3 regions of the Streptomyces sp. NPDC020192 genome follow, and region 1 is predicted to be linked to each of the others. Evidence: riboswitches for the same ligand, from Rfam matches in the RefSeq annotation. Region 1 holds a riboswitch; each other region holds the start of a gene.
The links. A riboswitch is a leader RNA that binds a small molecule or an ion and turns the genes downstream of it on or off. The one in region 1 is predicted to bind cyclic di-AMP.
Positions count from the first base shown of each region.

Region 1 (7,624 bases):
CGCTCGCACGGGCTGCGGCTGGTCGTCTCGGCCGTCGCCGAGCTGGAGTCCGGGAATCTCGATGCGGCGTGCGAGCAGGGAGTGCGGGCCGTGGAGGTAGCCGGGCGGATCTCCTCGGCCCGGACGACCGAGTACGTGAAGGATCTGCTGCACCGGCTGGAGCCGTACGGGGACGAGCCGCGGGTGGTGGAGCTGCGGGAGAGGGCCCGGCCACTGCTGATGGCTCCCGCCTGAGCCGTGACATCGGACACCTGGCGCGTTTGAAGGCGTTGTCAGTGGCGCAGTGCACTATCGAGGTGGGAGGTGGTGCAGGTGCCGGTCGGTGCGTACGACTGTGATGTGCTCGTGGTCGGCGGGGGGATCGTCGGGCTGTCGACGGCGTATGCGATCACGCGGGCCGCGCCGGGGACGCGGGTGACCGTGCTGGAGAAGGAGCCGGGGCCGGCCCGGCACCAGACGGGGCGCAACAGCGGGGTGATCCACAGCGGGATCTACTACCGCCCGGGCTCGCTCAAGGCGCGGTACGCGGTGCGGGGCGCGGCCGAGATGGTGAAGTTCTGCGCCGAGTACGGCATCGCGCACGCCGTCACCGGCAAGCTGATCGTCGCCACCGAGCGCGAGGAGCTGCCCCGGCTGCACGCGCTCGTGCAGCGCGGCCGGGAGAACGGGATTCCCGTGCGGGAGCTGGGCGCCGCGCAGATCGGCGAGTACGAGCCGGAGGTGCGCGGGCTCGCCGCCATACACGTCGGAACGACCGGGGTGTGCGACTTCGTGGGGGTCGCCCGGCAGCTGGCGCGGGCCTCGGGGGCCGAGATCCGGTACGGGGCACAGGTCGTCCGGGTCGACCGGCGGCCGGAGCGCGGGGTCGCCGTGCTGACCTCGGGCGGGGAGGTCGTACGCGCGCGTGTGCTGGTGAACTGCGCCGGGCTGTACTGCGACGAGGTGGCCCGGCTGACCGGGGACGAGCCCGGGGTGCGGATCGTGCCGTTCCGCGGGGAGTACTACGAGCTGGCGCAGCCGGAGCTGGTGCGGGGGCTGGTGTATCCGGTGCCGGATCCCGCCTTCCCGTTCCTCGGTGTGCACCTCACCCGCGGGATCGACGGGGGCGTGCACATCGGGCCGAACGCGGTGCCGGCGCTGGCCCGGGAGGGGTACGGCTGGGGGGTCGTACGGCCCCGTGAGCTGGCCGGGACCCTGACGTGGCCGGGTTCGTGGGCGATCGCGCGGCAGCACTGGAGATACGGCGCGGGTGAGCTGCGCCGTTCGCTGTCGAAGGGGGCGTTCCTGGAGGCGGTGCGGAGGCTGTTGCCCGGGGTGGAGTCGGACGACCTGGTGCGGGCCCCTGCCGGGGTGCGGGCACAGGCGGTGTTGCGGGACGGGACGCTGGTCGACGACTTCCTCATCCGGGAGGGGGAGCGGGCGGTGCACGTGCTGAACGCGCCCTCACCGGCGGCTACCGCGTCCCTGCCCATCGGGCGGGAAGTAGGGAGCCGGGTGTTGTCCATGCTCGGCTCGCTGTAGTGGCCCCGGTCCGTTCGTCCGTACCGCACCGTAAAATCTGTCCTACTGTGTCTGACTTCCTCAACGACCCCGAAGCCCCCGCGTCGACCTCCCACATCCCCGGCATGTCCGTCCGGCACACCCGGGCCAAGGGGGAGCCGCGGTTTCCGGACGGGCCCAAGGCTGATCCCGCCGGGTCGCACTTCGAGCGGCGGATCCGGAGTTTTCAGCCGCGCCGGAGCCGGGTGACGGCCGGGCAGGCCGATGCGCTGCAGCGGCTGTGGCCCGCGTGGGGGCTGGATATCGACGGGCAGCGGGTCATCGATCCCCGTGAGCTGTTCGGGAACGGCCGTCCCGTCGTGCTGGAGATCGGGTTCGGCATGGGCGAGGCCACCGCGCAGATGGCCGCCGCCGACCCGGACACCAATGTCCTCGCCGTCGACGTGCACACGCCGGGGCAGGGAAATCTGCTGAGCCTCGCCGACAGCCACGGGCTGACCAACGTCCGGGTCGCCAACGGGGACGCGATCATCCTGCTCAGGGAGATGCTCACGCCCGACTCGCTCGACGGGCTGCGGGTGTACTTCCCGGACCCCTGGCCCAAGAAGCGGCACCACAAGCGGCGGCTCATCCAGCCCGAGTTCCTGACGCTCGCCGCGACCCGGCTGAAGCCCGGCGCGCTCGTGCACTGCGCGACCGACTGGGAGCCGTACGCCGAGCAGATGCTCGAGGTGCTCACCGCGCACCCCGGCTTCGAGAACACACAGGTGGACGGCGGTTTCGCGCCCCGCCCGGAGTTCCGGCCGCTGACCCGTTTCGAGGGGCAGGGGCTGGACAAGGGACATGTGGTGAACGATCTGCTGTTCCGGCGCGTACCGCATGCGTGATCAAGCCGGACACCCGGTCCGATAATCCGCTCAGCCCCTCGTCCCGTCGCCGTTAGGGTCGATGCCGTGGCCATCAGTCCGACCAGTACTCCGTATCCGGCGTACCCCCCGCGCCCCGACCGCGCCGTGCTCCGTCATCCGCACTGGTGGCAGCGCGGATGGGTGCGGTACGGGGCGCTGATCACGCTGCTGGCCCTGTCCGGGCTGGTGATCCTCGCGATGGTGCGCCGGCAGACCGGTACCGAGGGGTTTCTCGTCGGGCTCGGGCTGGCCGTACTGCCCGTGCCCTGGCTCATAGCCGCGTTCCGCTGGCTGGACCGGGTGGCGCCCGGCCCCTGGCGGAACCTGGTGTTCGCGTTCGCCTGGGGGGCCTGCGCGGCGGCGCTGATAGCCATCGTCGCCAACACCTTCGCGACCAAGTGGATAGCCACCGCCACCGCCGACCCGGCCGGTGCGCACACCCTCGGCGCCACCGTGATAGCGCCGATCGTGGAGGAGTCCGCCAAGGCCGCCGCCGTACTGCTGGTCTTTCTCTTCCGCAGACGTCACTTCACCGGGATCGTCGACGGGGTGGTGATAGCGGGGATCACCGCCACCGGGTTCGCGTTCACCGAGAACATCCTCTATCTCGGTACGGCCTTCGGGGCCGACCAGCTCTCCGGCGACCGCGGCATCGCCTCCGTCACCGCCGCCACCTTCTTCGTGCGCATCGTGATGTCGCCGTTCGCGCACCCCCTGTTCACCACGCTCACCGGCCTCGGCTTCGGCTTCGCCGCGTTCTCCGCCGAGCGGCAGCGCGCCCGCCGGGTGCTGCTGCCGATCTGCGGTCTGCTGCTCGCGATGAGCATGCACGCCTTGTGGAACGGCTCCTCCACCTTCGGCGAGTTCGGGTTCTTCGCCGTCTACGGCGGCTTCATGGTGCCCGTGTTCGGGCTGCTGACCTGGCTGGCGATCTGGACGCGGCAGCGGGAGCTGCGGACCGTGCGCGAGGAGCTGCCGGCGTATGTGCTGGCCGGGTGGCTGGGGCCGGCCGAGCCGTTCGCGCTGGGGTCGATGCGGGCGCGGCGCGCGGCGCGGGACTATGCCCGGCACCACGGCGGGAAGCCGACGGCGAAGGCCGTGGCGCGGTACGAGGGGTACGCCACCGAGCTCGCGTTCCTGCGGCAGCGGGGGCGCAGGGGGAAGGCCGGGGGCGACTTCGTCGTACGGGAGCGGGCGCTGCTGGACGAGCTGTGGCGGCGGAAGGATGCCGCGCGGCCGGCCTTGGAGTACGCGGCGCGTGCGGCTGCGCCGCCTCAGCCGGTGTACGCGGGGCCGGCACCGGTGCCTACGGCGTACGGGCCGGTGTACGGGTATCCGGCGGTGCCGTATCACACGTACAACCCGTATCGGTCGTAACCGTTGGGTTGCTGAGAGTTCGGCACCGCCGGCTTCCGCCGTCGTGGCTGAGCGCCATCGCGGCGGGAAAGGCAACTACGCCGACGCCGCCGTCAGCCTCCCGGTCTCCTCCTCCGTCAGCCTCAGGTCCGCCACTCCCAGCAGCGCGGGAAGCTGTTCGACCGTGCGGGCCGAGGCGATCGGGGCGGTGACCGTGGGCTGGGCGGCGAGCCAGGCCAGGGCGACCGTGGCGACCGGGGCCTCGTGGGCGGCGGCGATCTCGTCCAGGGCGGCGAGGACCTTCTGGCCGCGCTCGGACTCGGCGTGCTTCTGGGCCCCTTCGGCGCGGGCGCTGTCGACCTTCGTACCGGGGCGGTACTTGCCGGTCAGGAAGCCCGAGGCGAGGGAGAAGTACGGCACCGCGGACAGGTTCTCCTTGGCGGCCAGCTCCTGCAGCTCGCCCTCGTAGGTGTCGCGGGAGACGAGGTTGTAGTGGGGCTGGAGGGCGACGTAGCGGGCCAGGCCCTCGCGGTCGGAGAAGTCGAGGGAGGCCTTGAGGCGCTCGGCGCTGATGTTGGAGGCGGCGATGTGCCGGACCTTGCCCGCCTTCACCAGCTCGTCGAGGGCGCCGATGATCTCCTCGACCGGGATCTCGGGCTTGTCGAAGTGGGTGTAGTAGAGGTCGATGTAGTCGGTGTCCAGGCGGCGCAGGGAGGCGTCGGCGGCGGCCTTGATGTTGGCCGCGGACAGGCCCTGGAACTGCGGGTGCTGGCTGACCTTGGTGGCGATGACGACGTCGGAGCGGTTGCCGCGGGCCTTGACCCACTTGCCGATGATCGTCTCGGACTCGCCGCCCTGGTTGCCCTCGACCCAGGCGGAGTAGGCGTCGGCGGTGTCGATGAAGTTGCCGCCGGCCGCCGTGTAGGCGTCGAGGACGGCGAAGGAGGTCTCCTCGTCGGCGGTCCAGCCGAAGACGTTCCCGCCGAGGGAGAGGGGGAAGACCTCGAGGTCGGAGGAACCGAGTGTGCGCAAGGAAGTCATGCTCTACGACAACACCGGCGGTGGGTGATCGCATTCCACCGCCGGCGCCGAGTTCACACGAATGCCATGGTCCGGTTCAGGGGTTGAGGCCCTTGTCGCGCAACCACGGCGCCGGGTCGATGGCGGTGGCCTGGCCGTTCGGGTGGACCTCCAGGTGCAGGTGGGGGCCGGTGACGTTGCCGGTGGCGCCGATGCGGCCGATGACGTCGCCGGTGGCGACCTTCTGGCCGACCGAGACGTTGATCGAGGACTGGTGGCAGAACCACAGCTCGGTGCCGTCGTCCAGGGTCAGGATGGTGCGGTAGCCGTAGGCGCCGGCCCAGCCCGCCTCGGTGATCGTGCCGCCGTGGACGGCCTTGATGAGGGTGCCGGTGGGGGCGGCGAAGTCGAGGCCGGTGTGGTAGCCGGAGGACCACATCGCGCCGGGCTGACCGAAGGTGCCGGTGATCGTGTACGACACGACGGGCAGCTGGTACTGCTTGGCCAGCTCGGCCAGCCGCGCGGCCTCGGCCGCCTGCTTCGCATCGGCCACCGCCTTGTCCTTGGCGGCGGCGGCCCGGGCGGCGGCGTCCTTCTCCGCCTTGGCGGCCGCGTCGGCGGTCTGCTTCTCGGTGGCGGCGAGCGCGGCCGCGGTGGCCCTGCTGTCGGCCTTGTTCTGCTGCTGCTCGGCCTGGGCCATGATCCGGTTGCGCAGGGCCTCGCCGGCGCCGCCGCTCTTGGTGCTGTCGGTGCTCACGCCGACGTCGGAGAGCCCGGTGGCGGCGGCCTTCGGTGCCGAGGAGGAGCCGCCGTCCTCGAAGAGGTGGGTCACCGAGTCGGGCAGGGAGAGGGAGACCGGGGGCTTGCCGGTGTGGGCGCTGGCCATGCCGCCCGCACCGACCGCGGCCATGACGCCGACGCCGAGGACGGTGGAGCTGCGGGCGAAGCCGCCGCGCTGCTTGGCGACGCGGTGCCGGCCGCGGACGGAGGCGACGGAGTCCTCGGTGGGGTTCCACTCCTCCCAGGGGCCCTCTTCGGCGTGGTAGGAGCCGTAGCCGAAGGTCTCGGGATCGGCGGACGCCGGTATGAACGGGGCTTCGGGGGCAGGCGGGTTGGACGCCACGCGGGCGTACTCCTTTCCTTCCGTCGCCTACCGGGTTAGCTGACGGGTTCGGAGCGGGAAGGTCTCCTACGCGCGTATACCTCTCGGTATCCGCGTGATTCACCCCAGGGTGGTGGTTCCCCGGCTCCCTTGCGGGATTCGGCGCGTGCGCACGGAGCCGCCTCTTGTGGCGGCTGGGACGACCGCGCTGCGTTATCGAACGTTAATAGACCTGCAAGTCACTTTCCAAGCCGTTCGGCTTGATCATTAACGCTTTCCGGCCCGGACTTAACGGCCAGGACCACGGCAAAACGGGCGAGTTGGCCATCATTCAGGAGTCTCGGCGTTTTTGATGGTGTCTCAGATGTTATGCGGAGGGCGGTCGTCCGGTCACCGTCCGTGAAATCGTCAGGGGTGGCGTACGGCGAGCAGCGCCATGTCGTCCGTCATCCCGCCGGAGTGCCGGCGCACCTCCCCGGCGAGCGCGCCGACCAGCGCGGCGGGGCCGGGGAAGACCCGCCCGGCGAGCCGCCGTTCGGGGTCGTAGAACCGGCCGTTCGCGTCCCGGGCCTCGGACAGCCCGTCGGTGTACAGCAGCAGGGTGGCCCCGTCCGGGAAGCGCTCCTCCATGGCCTCGTCGGGCCATGTCCCGAGGTCGCCCATGCCGAGCGGCAGCGCGGGCTCGGGGGCGGTCAGGGTGCGCAGGGTGCCGTCGGCGTACAGCAGCAGCGGGGGCGGATGGCCGCGGGTGAGGATCCGTACGGTCCCGTCGCCGTGCGGGAGTTCGGCGAGGACGGCGGTGGTGAAGCCCTCGAAGGCGTCGATGCCGTCGCGCCGGGTGCCCTCGCGGGCCAGTGCCCGCTCCAGCCGCTGCGCCACCTCCTCCAGCGTGGCCTCCTGCTCGGCGGCCTCCCGGAACGCGCCGATCACCACGGCGACGGCGGCGACCGCGCCCATGCCCTTGCCGCGCACGTCCCCGACGATCAGCCGGACACCGTGCGGACTGTCCTGCACCGCGTACAGGTCGCCGCCGATGAACGCGTCCTGCCGGGCCGCCTCGTAGCAGGCGGCGATCTCGAAGCCGCCGATCCGCGCGGCGGGCTGAGGCAGTACGGCCCGCTGGGCGGCCTCGGCGATCTCCCGGGCGGAGGCGAGCCGCCGGTCACCGATCCGGACGACCCGGTTGATGGCGACGGCCAGCAGGGCGACGCTGGCCACGGTGACGACGTCCGTGACGATGCCCACGGCCGGATGGTCGCCGCTCCGGGCGCGCACCGCGTACATGGCGACGACGGCCGCGACGCCGGTCAGCACGGTGGTGCGCAGCGAGGACAGGGGTGCGGCGATCAGCGGGGCGGCGGTGAAGAACGGTACGGCCGTGAACTCCCTCGGGGTGAGCAGGCCGTACAGCACCCCGCCGGCGACCAGCAGCGCGGGCAGGGCGCGGGCCGACGCGCCGGGGGTGAGGCGGCGCGGGCGCGCGGGGGCCGGCTCGTCGCCGAGGCCCGGGTCGGGCACGGGGTCACCGGGCAGCCGGCCCCCCGCCCTGGCATACGTGCTCTCCTCCACCTCTCCAGGGCCCACCACTCGTCTCCCACATGTCCGACGTACGTCCAGCCTGGCCGCCCCGGGCCCGCCGGGCGACCTCGGTTGGCCCGGGCGGATGACACGCCCCGGGGGCCCCGCGATCAACCGGTGTGCAAAGTGTCCTGCGCATGGGGTACTCTGGAGTCACAAC
Region 1 is NZ_JBIRXG010000050.1:10,748-18,371, reverse strand. Features, by position in the region: gene ACH47Z_RS43430 (MFS transporter) at 1-234, shown strand, start outside; gene lhgO (L-2-hydroxyglutarate oxidase) at 304-1,521, shown strand; gene trmB (tRNA (guanosine(46)-N7)-methyltransferase TrmB) at 1,569-2,387, shown strand; gene ACH47Z_RS43415 (PrsW family intramembrane metalloprotease) at 2,454-3,785, shown strand; gene ACH47Z_RS43410 (aldo/keto reductase) at 3,861-4,805, opposite strand; gene ACH47Z_RS43405 (M23 family metallopeptidase) at 4,882-5,907, opposite strand; cyclic di-AMP (ydaO/yuaA leader) riboswitch at 5,915-6,061, opposite strand; gene ACH47Z_RS43400 (PP2C family protein-serine/threonine phosphatase) at 6,295-7,470, opposite strand.

Region 2 (7,624 bases), on a different contig from region 1:
CAGGGAGCCGCGCTGGCGTTCCTCGGGGCCGCTCACCGTGCCGGAGCCGTACAGGTCGCCGGTGCGTAGCGAGGCGCCGTTCACCGTCATGTGGGCGAGCTGCTGGGCGGCTGTCCAGTACATGGTCGAGAACGGGGGCTCGGAGACCACGTGGCCGTTGATCGCGATGGAGATCCGCAGGTCGTAGCCGCTCGGCTCGATGTCCGGCGCCGAGTCGTCCAGATAGGGCAGCAGGGGGTGCGTGCGTTCCGGCGCGGCCACGCGCGCGTGCTCCAGCGCTTCCAGCGGGGTGATCCACGCCGACACGGAGGTCGCGAAGGACTTGCCGAGGAAGGGGCCGAGGGGGACGTATTCCCAGGCCTGGATGTCCCGCGCGGACCAGTCGTTCAGCAGGCAGAGGCCGAAGACGTGGTCACGGAAGTCACCGAGTGCGACGGAGCAGCCCAGCTCGGACGGGACGCCCACGACGAAGCCGACCTCGGCCTCGATGTCCAGCCGGATCGACGGGCCGAACACGGGTGCCGGGTCGCCCGGGCCCTTGCGCTGCCCGGACGGCCGTACGACGTCGGTGCCCGAGACGACGACCGTGCCGGAGCGGCCGTGGTAACCGATCGGCAGATGCTTCCAGTTGGGGGTGAGGGAGTCCTCGGCGTCCGGGCGGAAGATCCGGCCGACGTTTCTGGCGTGGTTCTCCGAGGCGTAGAAGTCGACGTAGTCCGCGACCTCGAAGGGCAGGTGCAGAGTCACCTCGGACAGAGGGTGGAACAGCGGTTCCAGGTCCGCGCGGTGCACGGGGTCCGTGACCCAGGACGTGATCGTGCGCCGTACCTCCGACCAGGCTGTGCGGCCGGCGGCCAGCAAGGGGTTGAGGGTGGGGCGGGCGAGCAGCGACTGGTACGGCGAGCCGAGGGCGGCGGCCGCGGCGCCCGCGTCGAGGACGTGGTCCCCGAGCCGGACACCGACCCTCCGCTCCGTGCTGCCGGAGGGCGTGAACACGCCATAGGGAAGGTTGTGCGGACCGAAGGGGTCGCCCTCGGGGACGTCGAAGGGGGGCATGGGGTGCTGCCTCACTCTCATCCGGGCCATGCATGGCGATGCGTTCCATGTGGTCGCGCCACACGTTACGGCCGTGACGCATGTCTTGGGCAGAGCCTCAAGTAACCCAGGGGCTGCCTGCGAAGTGTTCGAAAGGTTGCCCGCACGATGCCTAAAGGGTTCGCAATGTCCGGAAAAGCCTTGTCGGAGCGGGCAATTCCGGCTTAGCGTCCTTTGGGGACATGGACGGATGGATCCGTTCCGTTGGGGGGACACGTGGGGGGACCCGTGGCCGGAGACGCCGTCAGTGTGCCGTTCGAGCCGGACCGTGACGTGCCGGGACTCATCGTCAAGTTCGGCGACTATCCGCTGCACCACGGCGGGGTCGGTGCGATCCGCAGTCTGGGCCGCCTCGGCGTGCCCATGTATGCCATCACCGAGGATCCGTACACGCCGGCGGCCTCCTCGCGCTATCTGAAGAAGGCGTTCGTGTGGCCGACAACCGGTGCGGAGGACCCGGGCCACCTGGTCGAGGGAATGCTGCGCATAGGCCGCCGGATAGGCCGCCCGGCCGTCCTGATACCGACCGACGAAGAGGCCGCCGTCCTGATCGCCGAGCACCAGGACGAGCTGGCCGGATCTTTTCTCTTCCCGGGGGTCGACCCCGCGCTGCCGCGCCGGCTCGCCAGCAAACAGGGGCTGCACGAACTGTGCGTCGAACACGGCATCGCGAGCCCGTCCGCCGCGTTCCCGGAGTCGTACGACGACATCGTCGCCTTCGCCGACACGGCCCGCTTCCCGGTGGTGGCCAAGAACCGCGAGGCGTTCGTACGGCGCCGACGGCCCGCCGTGAACGGCACCACACGCATCGCCACCCGCGAGGGCCTGCTCGCCCTGGCCCGCGACTGGGGCGAGGAACCGGGCGTGATTCTCCAGGAGTACCTGCCGCGCGAGGAGGCCGAGGACTGGATCGTGCACGCCTGCTTCGGCCCGGACTCCACTCCGCTCGCGCTGTTCACCGGCGTCAAGGTCCGCTCGTGGCCGCCGCACGCCGGCATGACGGCGAACGCGTACGTCGTCGACAACCCGGAACTCGCCGACCTCGCCGCCCGTTTCATCAAGCAGATCGGCTTCAGCGGCGTCATCGACCTCGACCTGCGCTTCGACCGGCGCGACGGACAGTACAAACTCCTGGACTTCAACCCCCGCATGGGCGCGCAGTTCCGGCTCTTCGAGAACGAGTCGGGGGTGGACGTCGTACGCGCCCTGCACCTGAGCCTGACCGGCCGCGCCGTACCGGAGGGGGAGCAGCGCGCCGGCCACCGCTACATCGTGGAGAACATCGACCTGCCCGCCCTCCTCGCCTACCGCCGCAGCGGCTATACGACGCCGCACGCGCCGGCGCGGGCGAGCGGGACGGAGCTGGCCTGGCTCGCGGGTGACGACCCGCTGCCGTTCCTCACGATGCTCGCCCGCTTCGTGCGCCCGGGCGCGAAGCACCTCTATCAGCTGTGGCGCACCAACCGCCGCGGCAACGGCACCGCCAAGAAGCCTGCATCCACCACCTAGGCATCCGAGAAGCAGGCATCCACGAAGCAGGCAAGGCCACCACGCGTGGCGCACCGTGTCCTGGGGAGGGACTTCGTGACTCGACCGGTTGCAGTCATCGGCGCCGGGCCGTTCGGCCTGTCGACCGCCGCCCATCTCCGCGCGCGCGGCATCCCCGCCCGCGTCTTCGGCGACCCCATGGTCAGCTGGCGCGCGCACATGCCCGACGGCATGCTGCTGAAATCGACCCCCGCCGCCTCCAGCCTCGACTGCCCACAGCCCGGTCACACCCTCGCCGACTACTGCGACGCGGCCGGCATCCGCCGTCTGGCCGCCGACGAGGACATCATCCCGGTGGAGACCTTCATCGCCTACGGCGAGTGGTTCCAGCAGCGCCTGCTGCCCGGCCTGGAGCAGGTGCGGGTCGTCTCCGTCGACCGCGCCACGGACAGCGACCGGAGCGGCGGCTTCGAACTCAAACTGGACTCCGGGGAGTTGTTCACCGCGCGCGCGGTCGTCGTCGCCACCGGGCTGTCCGGCCTCGCCCATCTTCCGCCGGAGCTGGCGGGCGCGGCGGCCGACGGACCCACCGCGACCGGCCCGGTCTCGCACAGCTCCCAGCACCACGACCTCGGCCGGTTCGCCGGCAAGGAGCTGATCGTCGTCGGCGCCGGCCAGTCCGCGCTGGAGACGGCGGCACTCGCCGCCGAAGCGGGGGCACGCGTGCGCGTGGTCGCGCGTGGCCGGGGCCGGGTCGCCTTCGGCGCCCCACCGTGGAAGCAGCCGAAGCTGCGCCCCGAGTCCCCCTTCGGCAACGCCTGGTCGCTGTGGGCGCTCAGCTACTACCCGCACCCCTACCGCTACCTGCCCGAGGCCGCCCGCCACTACCTGGTCCGCCGGGTCCTCGGACCGCTCGGCGCCTGGTGGCTGCGCGAGCGTTTCGAGAGCGCCGTACAGGTGCGGGAGGTCGAGCGGATCGTGAGCGCCGAGGCGCCGGACGGCAGCCCGGTCCTCACCGTTCGCACGCACGGGGGCCGTACCGAGCGGCTCGCCGCCGACCACGTCATCGCGGCCACCGGCTACCGCGCCGCCGTCGCGGCGATGGACTTCCTCGGCCACGGGCTGCGCACCCGGCTCGCGGTGAGCCGCGGCACGCCGAAACTCGGCCCGGGCTTCGTCTCCTCCGTGCCCGGCCTGTACTTCACGGGTCTGCCGGCGGCGTCGTCGTACGGCCCGGTGATGCGCTTCGTCTGCGGCACGGAGTTCGCCTCCCCGCGTCTGGCGAAACACCTGGCGGCGGCCCACGGCTGACGTCCGCGCCGGCCCCGTGCGTGACGTGCGCCACGCGTGCGTGACGCACGTCGGCCCGCGCGGAAAGGTCCGCCGGGACCGTCACATCTCCCGCCCGTGCTCCGTCAGTGCGGTGACAGCGAAGGACAGCGCGGCGGCGGCGACCGGCGCGCATCACGGACACGGCGGGAGACACCACCATGCAGGCACGGACGACGAACGCGGCCACCCATCTCCCCTCCGCCATGAAGGGCATCGACATGCTCCTGAAGGGCATCGGCGAGGAAGGAAGGCGCGAGCGAGGAGCGGATCTCCTCCGTCGCCGCCTGGCGCGAGGCGCCCCTCTTCACCGACGCCGAGCGCGCCGCGCTGCGGCTGGCCGAGCGGATGACCCGGCTCGCCGACCGCTCCGAGGAACCGGTGCCGGACGAGCTGTGGGACGACGTCGCCGGCCACTACGACGAGAAGCAGATCTCCGCACTGCTCCTGAGCATCTCGCTCGTCAACCTCTTCAACCGGGTCAACACCGCCACCAGGAAGCCGGCGGGCACCACTTGGGGCTGATGAGCACGTAAGTACGCGGCACGACAAGATGAGTCGGACCGGCGTCCCGTCCGTATTCTCTGATCATGGCAGCCTCCCCCGCATATGCACTGATCGCCACTGACCTGGACGGAACGCTGCTGCGCGGCGACGACACGGTCTCCGGCCGGTCGCTCGCCGCGCTTGCGCGGGTGGCGCGGGCCGGTGTACGGCACCTGGTGGTGACGGGCCGTCCGGCCCCGCGGGTACGGCCGCTGCTCGCGCACCTCGGCTGCACGGGGCTCGCGGTGTGCGGGCAGGGCGCGCAGGTCTACGACGCCGGAAGCGGGCGTTTGCTGTGGTCGGTCCGGCTGGACCGGGAGCTGGCCGAGGAGGCGCTCGGCAAGATCGAGGCCGAGGTGGGACAGGTCTTCGCGGCCGTCGACCAGGACGGCGTCGACGGGCGCACACTCATCGAGCCCGGCTACCGGATGCCGCACCCGACCCTACCCGCGGTGCGGGTCGGCCGGCGCGACGACCTGTGGCGCGAGCCCATCAGCAAGGTGCTGCTGCGCCATGCGGACCTGTCCGACGACGAGTTGGCGGCCGTCGCGCGCGCGGTGGTGGGTTCGCTGGCGACGGTCACCATGTCGGGGCCGGGAACCGTGGAGCTCCAGCCCGCCGGGGTGACCAAGGCGACCGGGCTGGCGCTGGCCGCCGACCGGCTGGGGATCACGGCCGAACAGGCCCTGGCGTTCGGGGACATGCCCAACGACATCCCGATGTTCGACTGGGCCGGGCGCGGGGTGGCGATGGCGAACGCGCATCCCGAACTCATGGCGGTGGCCGACGAGGTCACCTTGTCGAACGAGGACGACGGCATCGCCGTCGTCCTCGAAAGACTCTTCCCGGACTCTCCGACCGACCGGCCGGCGCTTCAGCACGCGCCGGTCACGTACGGGTCGGGCGACGGTCAGTACGCGCTGTAGACGTTGTCGATCGAGCCGTAGCGCGCGGCGGCGTAGTTGCAGGCCGCGGTGATGTTCGCGACCGGGTCGTAGATGTTGAACGCGGTGCCGGCCACGTGGTACGCGTTGAAGGTCGGGGCGATGACCTGGAGCAGGCCCTTGGACGGGATGCCGGCGGCGGCGTTGGAGTCCCAGTTGTTGATGGCCCACGGGTTGCCCGAGGACTCCCGGATGATGTTGCGGTAGATGCTGTTGTACGAGCCCGGGATGCCCTTCTTCGCCATGATCGCGAGCGACTCGCGGATCCAGCCGTCGAGGTTGTTCGGGTACCCGGCGAGGGTGGTGGAGGCCTTGGTGGCCTTCGTGGTCGTGGCGGCGGAGGCGCTGGTGGCGCCGACGAGCGGCAGAGCGAGGACGGCGGCACCGGTGCCGACGACGGCGAGGGTGCGCACGAGGCGGCTGGTCCGGGTGCGACGGTGCTGAGCGGCAGCAGGCATGGGGATGTTCCTCTCCGTCGCCTGCGAGGTGAGCTGTCGGGTTCGGGCGGGGAGGTGCCCGGCCGTGCCTTGGGGAAGGCACGGCTTCACCCCAAGCCGTTCCGGTGCGACGTGTGCCGTCCGGTCCGGCGACTTACCTGGGTCCCCCGCTCCTGCCGTACGAAATGGTTCGTGGATGGTTATGCGGGCGGCGGCAGGATTCGGCGTCCGCCCGACGGCCCGGAACGTATGCGAGAGCACATGTCGGGAACAAGTAGCAGATTCACACAACGCCCCATTTGACCTTGGTCTGCGCCCTATGTGGCACTTGATCCTTTGCTGTTGCCAACCCTCAACTCGCCGACAGGGCAAGAGGGGAGGGGTGTTCGGCGGCCAGGGGTGTGGGGATCAAGGACGTGACCCAACTCACGAAATAGCAAATCGCTCCAAAACGGGCATCAGGGATTTGGGGGTTTGCTCATGGGGTGGCGACGACCGGCGGGGGAGGGGCGGCCGGCGGGTGATCTCGGGGATGGTCTCGGGGGGGTGGGGTGGAGGTGTTACTCCGCTCGCCCCCTGGTTCGCGACAAAGTGGCTGACTTCCTGTTAAGTCGATAAATATCCGTTCTTACTGTCCGATCTCACGCATAGCGGTCATGATCCAATACCGCCCGGGCTGGACCGGTGGGCGCTATCGGTGATCGAAACAGGACCGGATACGCTGACTCGAGTGATGGCAGCGACCTATCGACAAACCGTGTAATCGCCAGCAGACACCAGCAGACAGGAGACCCCTCGTGACCGTCGTCGGGCCGTTCGGGCTGAGCGTGCGGGACCAGGCTCTCGAAGCCGATGTCCAGGCCGGATTGGCGGCTGTCGAGGAAGGCTTGCTCGAGGCCACCAAGAGCGAGGTTCCGTTCATCACGGAGGCCGCGCAGCACCTCGTGCGGGCCGGTGGGAAGCGGTTCCGGCCGCTGCTCGTGATGCTCGCGGCGCAGTTCGGCGACCCCTACGCGCCGGGCGTGGTGCCGTCGGCCGTCGTCGTGGAGCTGACCCACCTCGCGACGCTGTACCACGACGACGTCATGGACGAGGCGGCCGTGCGGCGCGGCGTGGACAGCGCCAACACCCGCTGGGGCAACTCCGTCGCGGTCCTCACCGGCGACTTCCTCTTCGCGCGCGCCTCCCAGATCCTCGCCGACCTCGGGCCCGAGGCGGTCCGGGTGCAGGCCCTCGCGTTCGAGCGGCTGGTCACGGGCCAGATCCTGGAGACCGCGGGCCCCTCCGACGGCCGTGACCCGGTCGAGCACTACCTGGACGTGCTCGGCGGCAAGACGGGCTCGCTGGTGGCGGTGTCGTGCCGGTTCGGCGCGATGATGTCCGGCGCCGACGAGACGGTCGTCGACGTGCTCACCCAGTACGGCGAGCGGCTCGGGGTCGCCTTCCAGCTCGCCGACGACGTCCTGGACATCGCCTCCGACTCGCACGAGTCCGGCAAGACCCCGGGCACCGACCTGCGCGAGGGCATCCCGACCCTCCCCGTGCTCCGGCTGCGCGAGCGCGCGGCCCGGCTGGGGCTGCCCGAGGACCTCGCGTTGTGCGAGCTGCTGGACTCCGACCTCAGCGACGACGCGCGGCACGCCGAGGCGCTGACCGCGCTGCGCGCCCACCCCGCGCTGGAGCAGGCCCGCCGCGACACCGTGCGGTACGCGGAGGAGGCCCGGGCCGCGCTGTCCCCGCTGCGGGAGTGCGACGCCAAGGCGGCCCTGCTGGAGCTGTGCGACG
Region 2 is NZ_JBIRXG010000013.1:170,319-177,942, forward strand. Features, by position in the region: gene fahA (fumarylacetoacetase) at 1-1,056, opposite strand, end outside; gene ACH47Z_RS25270 (ATP-grasp domain-containing protein) at 1,345-2,604, shown strand; gene ACH47Z_RS25275 (FAD-dependent oxidoreductase) at 2,680-3,894, shown strand; partial or broken gene ACH47Z_RS25280 (carboxymuconolactone decarboxylase family protein) at 4,159-4,245, shown strand; gene ACH47Z_RS25285 (hypothetical protein) at 4,261-4,437, shown strand; gene ACH47Z_RS25290 (HAD family hydrolase) at 4,503-5,384, shown strand; gene ACH47Z_RS25295 (transglycosylase SLT domain-containing protein) at 5,369-5,860, opposite strand; cyclic di-AMP (ydaO/yuaA leader) riboswitch at 5,866-6,040, opposite strand; gene ACH47Z_RS25300 (polyprenyl synthetase family protein) at 6,637-7,624, shown strand, end outside.
Region 2: linked by a shared signal. The riboswitch ahead of ACH47Z_RS25295 (transglycosylase SLT domain-containing protein) and the one ahead of ACH47Z_RS43405 (M23 family metallopeptidase) in region 1 are both predicted to bind cyclic di-AMP.

Region 3 (7,624 bases), on a different contig from region 1:
CCCGGACGTGTTCGTCGCCGACGACGAACTCGGTGGAACCGCCGCCGATGTCCACGACGAGGTACGGCGTCGTGAGGTCCGCACGGCCGGTCAGCTCCTTCGTGGCGCCGGTGAAGGAGAACTCGGCCTCCTGGTCGCCCGTGATCACCTCCGGCTCGACCCCGAGGATGTCCAGCACGCCCCGCACGAACTCGTCGCGGTTCTCGGCGTCGCGGGAGGCGGAGGTGGCGACGAAGCGGACCTCGGCGGCGCCGAGTTCACGGATGACGTCGGCGTACTCCCGGCACGCGGCGAAGGTCCGCTCCAGCGCCTCGGGCGCCAGCCGGCCGGTGCGGTCCACGTCCTGTCCGAGGCGCACGATCGTCATGCGCCGGTCCAGCTCCAGCAGTTCACCGGTGGCCGGGTTGACGTCGGCGACCAGCAGCCGGATGGAGTTCGTACCGCAGTCGACGGCGGCGACCCGGGAGTAGCCCTCCGGGACCAGCGGCTTCTGGGCGAAGAAGCCGCTGCGGACCTCGGCGGGGTCGAAGACGGCACCCTCCTCGCCCGGGTGCTCGTCCGCCGGGTCGGGCGCCTCGAGCGGCTGCACACACGGCCCCTTCGCCCACCACTCCGGCAGCATCGCGATCGCCTCGTCGCCGAGCGGGTTCACGCCCGGACCGGCGGCCAGGGAGTGCGCGACCAGCACGTGCAGGCACTTCACGCGGTCCGGCATGCCGCCGGCGCTGGGGAAGCCCTCCAGGACCTCGATGGCGTCCCGGCGCGCGATGTAGTCCTCGTGGGCGGCACGGTAGGCCGCGGCCAGCTCGGGGTCGCTCTGGAGGCGTTCCGTCATCTCCTTCATGACGCCGTTCGCCTCCAGCGTCCCGATCGCCGAGGCGGCGCGCGGGCACGTCAGGTAGTACGTCGTCGGGAAGGGCGTGCCGTCGGGCAGCCGCGGCGCGGTCTCCACGACGTCCGGCCGGCCGCACGGGCAGCGGTGCGCGATGGCCCGCAGACCCCGCGGCGGGCGGCCGAGCTGCTGCTTGAAGGCCTCGACGTCCGCGTCGGTCGGCTCGGTACGCGGAGTGGAGGGCGGGGGCGTTTCCATGACTGCTTTTCGACGGCTTTCTGTTGGTTCACTGGTCGGAGGCGTCGGACTTGTCGACCCCGTCCCAGACGTTGGCGTACCAGGGGCGCTGGGCGGCCCGCAGATCGGCGCGGGACTGCTTGACGGCGCCGGGGTCGACGACCACGTACCCGGTCTCACCCGGCATCACATAGTGCAGCCGGCGCCGGATCTGCTGCTCGGCGTAGGCGTCGTCCTGCCAGCGCGCCTTGAGGTCGCGCAACTGCTCGACCCGCTCGCGGGCCTGCTCCTGCTGCCGCTGGAGGTCGGAGATCGCCGCGCGCTGGGAGACGTACTGGCGCATCGGGTAGGCGAGCGCGACGATCATCGAGCACAGCACCAGCGCGAGCAGCGCCGCGCGGCCGGTGAGCCGGGAGCGGCGGGCCTGCCGCTTGGTCTGGGAGCGGTAGACGCGGGCCGCCGTCTGCTCGCCGAGCAGCCGCAGCCTGGTCGCGGTGGAGAAACGGTCCCGGTCCCTGACGGCCATCGGCTCTCCGCCTCCCCTTTCACACGTGCGTACGTCCCCGGACACGGTACGGGACCGGGTACGGGGACGTACGTACGACTGGCTAAGACGTAGCCTCTACGGGCTCAGCCCTTGAAGCGGGGGAAGGCCGAGCGGCCCGCGTACACCGCGGCGTCGTCGAGGATCTCCTCGATGCGCAGCAGCTGGTTGTACTTGGCGACGCGCTCGGAGCGGGCCGGGGCGCCGGTCTTGATCTGGCCGCAGTTGGTGGCGACGGCCAGGTCGGCGATGGTGACGTCCTCGGTCTCGCCGGAGCGGTGCGACATCATGCACTTGAAGCCGCTGCGCTGGGCCAGCTCGACGGCGTCCAGGGTCTCGGTGAGCGAGCCGATCTGGTTCACCTTCACGAGCAGGGCGTTGGCGGTGCCCTCCTCGATACCGCGGGCGAGGCGCTCGGGGTTGGTGACGAACAGGTCGTCGCCGACCAGCTGGACCTTGTCGCCGAGCTTGTCGGTGATGACCTTCCAGCCGGCCCAGTCGTCCTCGAACAGCGGGTCCTCGATGGAGACGAGCGGGTACGCGGAGACGAGCTCCTCGTAGTACTCGGTCATCTCGGCGGCGGAGCGCTCCTTGCCCTCGAACTGGTACTTGCCGTCCTTGTAGAACTCGGAGGCGGCGACGTCGAGCGCGAGGGCGATCTGCTGGCCGGGGACGTAGCCGGCCTCCTTGATGGCCTCGAGGATGAGGTCGAGGGCGGCGCGGTTGGACTCGAGGTTGGGGGCGAAGCCGCCCTCGTCGCCGAGGCCGGTGGACAGGCCCTTGCTCTTCAGGACCTTCTTCAGCGTGTGGTAGACCTCGGCGCCCCAGCGCAGGGCCTCGGAGAAGGACTCCGCGCCGATCGGGGCGATCATGAACTCCTGGATGTCCACGTTGGAGTCGGCGTGCGAGCCGCCGTTCAGGATGTTCATCATCGGCACCGGCAGCAGGTGCGCGTTCGGGCCGCCCAGGTAGCGGAAGAGGGGGAGGTCGCTGGCCTCGGAGGCGGCGTGGGCGACGGCGAGGGAGACGCCGAGGATGGCGTTGGCGCCGAGGGAGCCCTTGTTGTCGGTGGCGTCCAGGTCGAACATGGCCTGGTCGATCAGGCGCTGCTCGGTGGCGTCGTAGCCGACCAGCTCCGGGCCGATCTGCTCGATGACGGCGAGGACGGCCTTCTCGACACCCTTGCCCTGGTAGCGGTTCGGGTCACCGTCGCGGAGCTCGATGGCCTCGAAGGCGCCCGTCGAGGCGCCGGACGGAACGGCGGCACGACCCGTGCTGCCGTCGTCGAGGCCGACCTCGACCTCGACCGTGGGGTTGCCTCGGGAGTCCAGGATTTCCCGGGCTACGACGACGTCGATGGACGGCACGAGCATCTCCTTCTTGGGATGTGACGCTGGAAGTGCGGGGCGTGTGCCTTGCGGCGGTGCCTTGCGACTAGAGCCTAACCGTCCCAGGGGCGTCGGCCACCGACCGACCGTCCCGTGGACGACGAGGACACGCAGACGGTACCCATTGTTCACCCCCGGAACAAAGGGGGCTGCCGGTGAGGCCCGGCTGAAGAGTGGGGAAACGGCGCGGGAAACGAAAGACCCCGCCCCGGCGCGTACGGGGGAAGAACGCGCCGGGGCGGGGAGCCCGTGGGGACGGGGGATTCCCTCACGGGGGCTTCGGTGTGGGGGGAGGGGGTGTGAGGGCGCTGTGCGTCCGGCCGGAGCCGGAGGTCACTTCAGGTGCAGCTGCTGACCCGGGTAGATGAGGTTCGCGTCCTCGACGATGTCCTTGTTCAGCTGGAACAGCTTCTGCCAGCCGCCGGCGACGTGGTGCTTCTCGGCGATGGAGCTGAGGGAGTCACCCTTGACGACCTTGTACTCGCCGTCGCCCTTCTTGACCTTCTTGCCGGTCGGCGTGGTGACGGTCTTGCTCGCCGACGGGGCCGTACGCGTGGTGGAGCGGGTGGCGGCCTGCTGGTCGGTGGAGCGGGTGCTCGTGCTCGGCGTGGTGGCCTTCGGCGAGGTGGCCGGGGCCGAGCCGTTGTAGGCGGCGCCGGAGAGGCCCGTGCCGCAGACCGGCCAGGCACCCTTGCCCTGGCCCGCGAGGACCTTCTCGGCGATGGTGATCTGCTGCGTCTTGGTGGCGAGGTCGGCGCGCGCGGCGTAGGCGGTGCCGCCGTACGCGGCCCAGGTGGAGTTGGTGAACTGCAGGCCGCCGTAGAAGCCGTTGCCGGTGTTGATGGACCAGTTGCCGCCCGACTCGCACTGGGCGACCGTGTCCCACTCGGAGGCGGTGGCGGCGGAGGCGTTGCCGGCCGCCATCAGCGGGGCGGCGACGGCGGCGCCGGTGACACCGGCGAGCGTGATGGCGCGGATGGCCTTGGACGGGCGACGGTGCTTGCCCTTGCCGGAGAACAGCATGGATCGATCCCCTCACCGACGCCTGCGAGGTGAGCTGTCGGGTTCGGGCCGGTTGAGTTGCCCGGCCACCCCTCCACTGGGAGGCGTGGCTTCACCCCAAGCCGCTCCGGCTCAACTTCCCGGCGCGGCGCTTACCTTGGGTCCCCCGCTCCTGCCTGCGGCGCATGACGCGACGACTGTTCCCGGGCAACCGCTGGCAGGATTCGGCGTTGCGACTGCCGGGGCTCGTGGTGACGAGCGGTCCTGACCGTAGACACGCGATCGGCGGAATTTCAAAGACGATCAGGGCTTCTGAGACTCATCCCACACTTTCACCAAACCGGACATTCGGCATGAAGTGGGGCGTCAACTCCGCCTATTCGCCGCCCTTTTCGTCACCGACTTTCAGGGTCTGACCGGCGGCGATGTGGTTCGGGTCGGCGCCGACGAGCCCCTTGTTGTCGTCGTACAGCGCGTGCCATCCGCCATGGACGCCAAGGGAGTCGGCGATGGAGGCGAGCGTGTCACCCTCACGGACGGTGTAGGTGTCCGGCTGTCGGTCCGCATGCCGGCCGACGGACGCGACGCTCTGACCGTTTGTCACGCTTTCGTCCGCACTGCCACCGCGGTGACGTCCGCCACTACTGAGGGCTCCGGTGTCGACGAGGCTCCAAGAACCGACGCCCTGCTGGGAATTGTCCGATTCGTCGATCCCGGGGGTGATCGTGGGAGAGCTGTCGCCCCCCCGCGAGTTCCCGTTGCCGGAGGAGCCGGTGGACCCGGCCGACCCGGTGGAGCCCGAGGCGCCGGACGCACCCGCCTTGTCGGACTTGTCGGACTTGGGGGAACCGCTCGCGGTGGAGCCGTCGGCCGCGCCCGGCGTCTCGCCGGCACCCTTGCCCTGCTCCGGGGCGGGTGAGGCGCTGGAACCGGAGGAAGAGTCCGCGCCCGAGCCGGACTTCGAGCCGGAGTGGGACCCCGCGCCGGTACCAGAAGAGGACGAGTCCGACAGACCGGACGAGTCGGAGCTGCCGGCCGATCCGGAGTCACTCCCCGAACCCTTGCCGCTCCCGGAACCCCCGACACCCGTGTCGACGTCGACCGAACCCGAGTGAGGGGTCAGCCCGGCGGTCAGCGCGCACATCGTCCACGGCTTGGTGCCCTGGTCGGCGAGGATCTTCTCGGCGACGGCGATCTGCTGCGAGCGGCTGGCCTGGTCGGCGCTCACGGCGTACTGCGCGCCGCCGTACTTGTCCCAGTCGTCCTGCGATATCTGCAGGCCGCCGTAGTACCCGTTGCCGGTGTCCGCGCTCCAGGAACCGCCGCTCTCGCACTCGGCGACCTTGTCCCACGTGGTGCCGTCGGCGGCGCTCGCGCTCGCGGCCCCGAGCAGCGGGATGGCGATGGCGGAGCCGGTCACTCCGGCCGCGACGAGGAGAGCCGGAGCCTGGCGGGGGCGACGGTGACGACCGTTCCCGGTGAGCATGCGGAAGCCTTTCGTGCGACAGCAGGACCGGCGCGGCGAGTGGTGCCTGTCGCCACGCTGATGGGTGAACGTATCGGCAGACGATCACTTGTCACAAGTTAATGCCGCGCAGATCACGTGAAGATCACAGAGTTGAACGTCTGTCATCTTTCCCTGGACGCGGTGTGTTGAGGAGTGTGTTCAGGCCGTCGGGGTGAACTCCACCGGCAGGGTGCGCAGTCCCCGCATGATGAGCCCGCCGCGCCAGCGCAGGTCGGCCGGATCGGCGGCGAGGCGCAGGTCGGGCAGGCGGGTGAGCAGCGTGGCGAGCGCGCTCTGCCCCTCCAGGCGGGCGAGCGGCGCGCCGAGGCAGTAGTGGATGCCGTGGCCGTAACCGAGATGCTGGTTGTCACGGCGGGCGAGGTCCAGCACGTCCGGGTCGGCGAACCGCTCCGGGTCCCGGTCGGCCGCGGCGAGCACCACGAGCACCGGGTCGCCGGGCGCGATGTCCTGCCCGCCGACGGTGAGCGGCTCGGTGGCGAACCGCCAGGTGGCCAGCTCCACCGGGCCGTCGTAGCGCAGGAGTTCCTCGATGCCGGTCTCCAGCAGGCCCCGCTCACCGCGCACCAGGGAGTCCTGGAGCCGCCGGCGCTCCTCGGGGTGGGTGAGCAGCGCGTAGGTGCCGTTGCCGATCAGGTTCACGGTCGTCTCGAAACCGGCGAACAGGAGGATGAAGGCCATCGCGGCGGCCTCGTTCTCGGTGAGGTGCTCGCCGTGGTCCGAGGCCCGGATGAGGCCGGAGATCAGGTCCTCGCCGGGCGCGGGCTCGGCGGGCAGCGCCTCGCGCTTCTTGTGGATCAGCTCGGCGAGGTAGCCGCGCATCTTCTTGACGGACCGCGCGACACCTCCCCTGGGCCCTCCCCCGTGCCTGATCATCATCCCCGCCCAGTCCCGGAAGTCGTCCTGGTCCTCGCGCGGGACGCCGAGCATGTCGCAGATGGCGTAGATGGGCAGCGGGAAGGCGAACTCGTGGATGAGGTCGGCCGACCCCCTTTCCGCGAACTGGTCGATGAGCCGGTCGGTCAGCTCCTGCACCCGGGGCGCGAACTCGGCCACACGCCGGGGCGTGAACGCCTTGCTGACCAGCCGGCGCAGCCGGGTGTGGTCCGGCGGGTCGATGTTCAGCAGATGCGTCATCAGCTCGGCCTTGCGCTCGCCGGGGATGCCGGTCTTCCCCTTGGCGTGCGCGGGCTCGTCGTGATGCGCCGGGTTCTTGCTCAGCCGCTGGTCGGCGAGGGCCTGCTTGGCGTCTCCGTACCGGGTGACCAGCCAGGCCTCGACCCCACTCGGCAACCGCGTCCGATGCACCGGCGCGTGCTCCCGCAGCCAGGCGTACGCGGGGTACGGATCGGTGGCGAACTCCCAGGTGAACAGCTCGGGAGCGGAGCCGCCACCTCCGGCGGAGGCCGCGGCGGTGCCCTCGATGGGGGCGCGGACGACGGGGTCGGCGGCGCCCTCGACGGAGCCGACCGCCGAGTTCTCGGCGGAGGCTGCGGCGGAGTCAGAGATGGAGCCCTCGGCGGAGGCTGCGGCAGAGTCGGCGGTGGGGCCCTTGGCGGGAGACGCGGCGGGACCGTCGGCCGACACCCCGGCAGAGTCCCCGGTGGGGGCCTCGGCGGGGGACGCGACGAGACCGTCGGCTGACACCCCGACAGAGTCCCCGGTGGAACCCCCGGCGCGAACCGCCGCGAAACCACCGGCCGACACCCCGACAGAGTCCCCGGTGGAACCCTCGGCAGGGGACGCGGCAGGACCGTCGGCCGATGCCTCGGCGGAGGCTGCGACTGAGGTCGCGGCCGCACCCTCGGCGGAGGCTGTGGCAGGGGCGGCAGCCGAGCCCTCGGCGAAAGCTGCGGCGGAGTCAGAGGTGGGGCCGGGGGCGGGTGAGGGATGGTGCTGGTCGGTCACCCCTCGACCGTATCCGGATCCGGGTGGGCCTCCGCGTCCTGGTGCTCGCCGTCGGCCGCGCGTATCGCCTCGGGCGCGACCCCTTCCGCCTGCCGTATCGCGTCCCGGTACGCCCGCGCCGCCGCCCGCAGGGCCGTCTCCGGGTCCACGCCCTCCGACTCGGCGCGGGCGGCCAGGGCGAGGAGGTC
Region 3 is NZ_JBIRXG010000015.1:143,750-151,373, reverse strand. Features, by position in the region: gene ACH47Z_RS27610 (exopolyphosphatase) at 1-484, opposite strand, end outside; partial or broken gene ACH47Z_RS27605 (DUF501 domain-containing protein) at 689-1,090, opposite strand; gene ACH47Z_RS27600 (septum formation initiator family protein) at 1,119-1,595, opposite strand; gene eno (phosphopyruvate hydratase) at 1,700-2,986, opposite strand; gene ACH47Z_RS27590 (transglycosylase family protein) at 3,335-4,024, opposite strand; cyclic di-AMP (ydaO/yuaA leader) riboswitch at 4,029-4,197, opposite strand; gene ACH47Z_RS27585 (transglycosylase family protein) at 4,380-5,489, opposite strand; gene ACH47Z_RS27580 (cytochrome P450) at 5,670-6,953, opposite strand; gene ACH47Z_RS27575 (nucleoside triphosphate pyrophosphohydrolase) at 7,433-7,624, opposite strand, start outside.
Region 3: linked by a shared signal. The riboswitch ahead of ACH47Z_RS27590 (transglycosylase family protein) and the one ahead of ACH47Z_RS43405 (M23 family metallopeptidase) in region 1 are both predicted to bind cyclic di-AMP.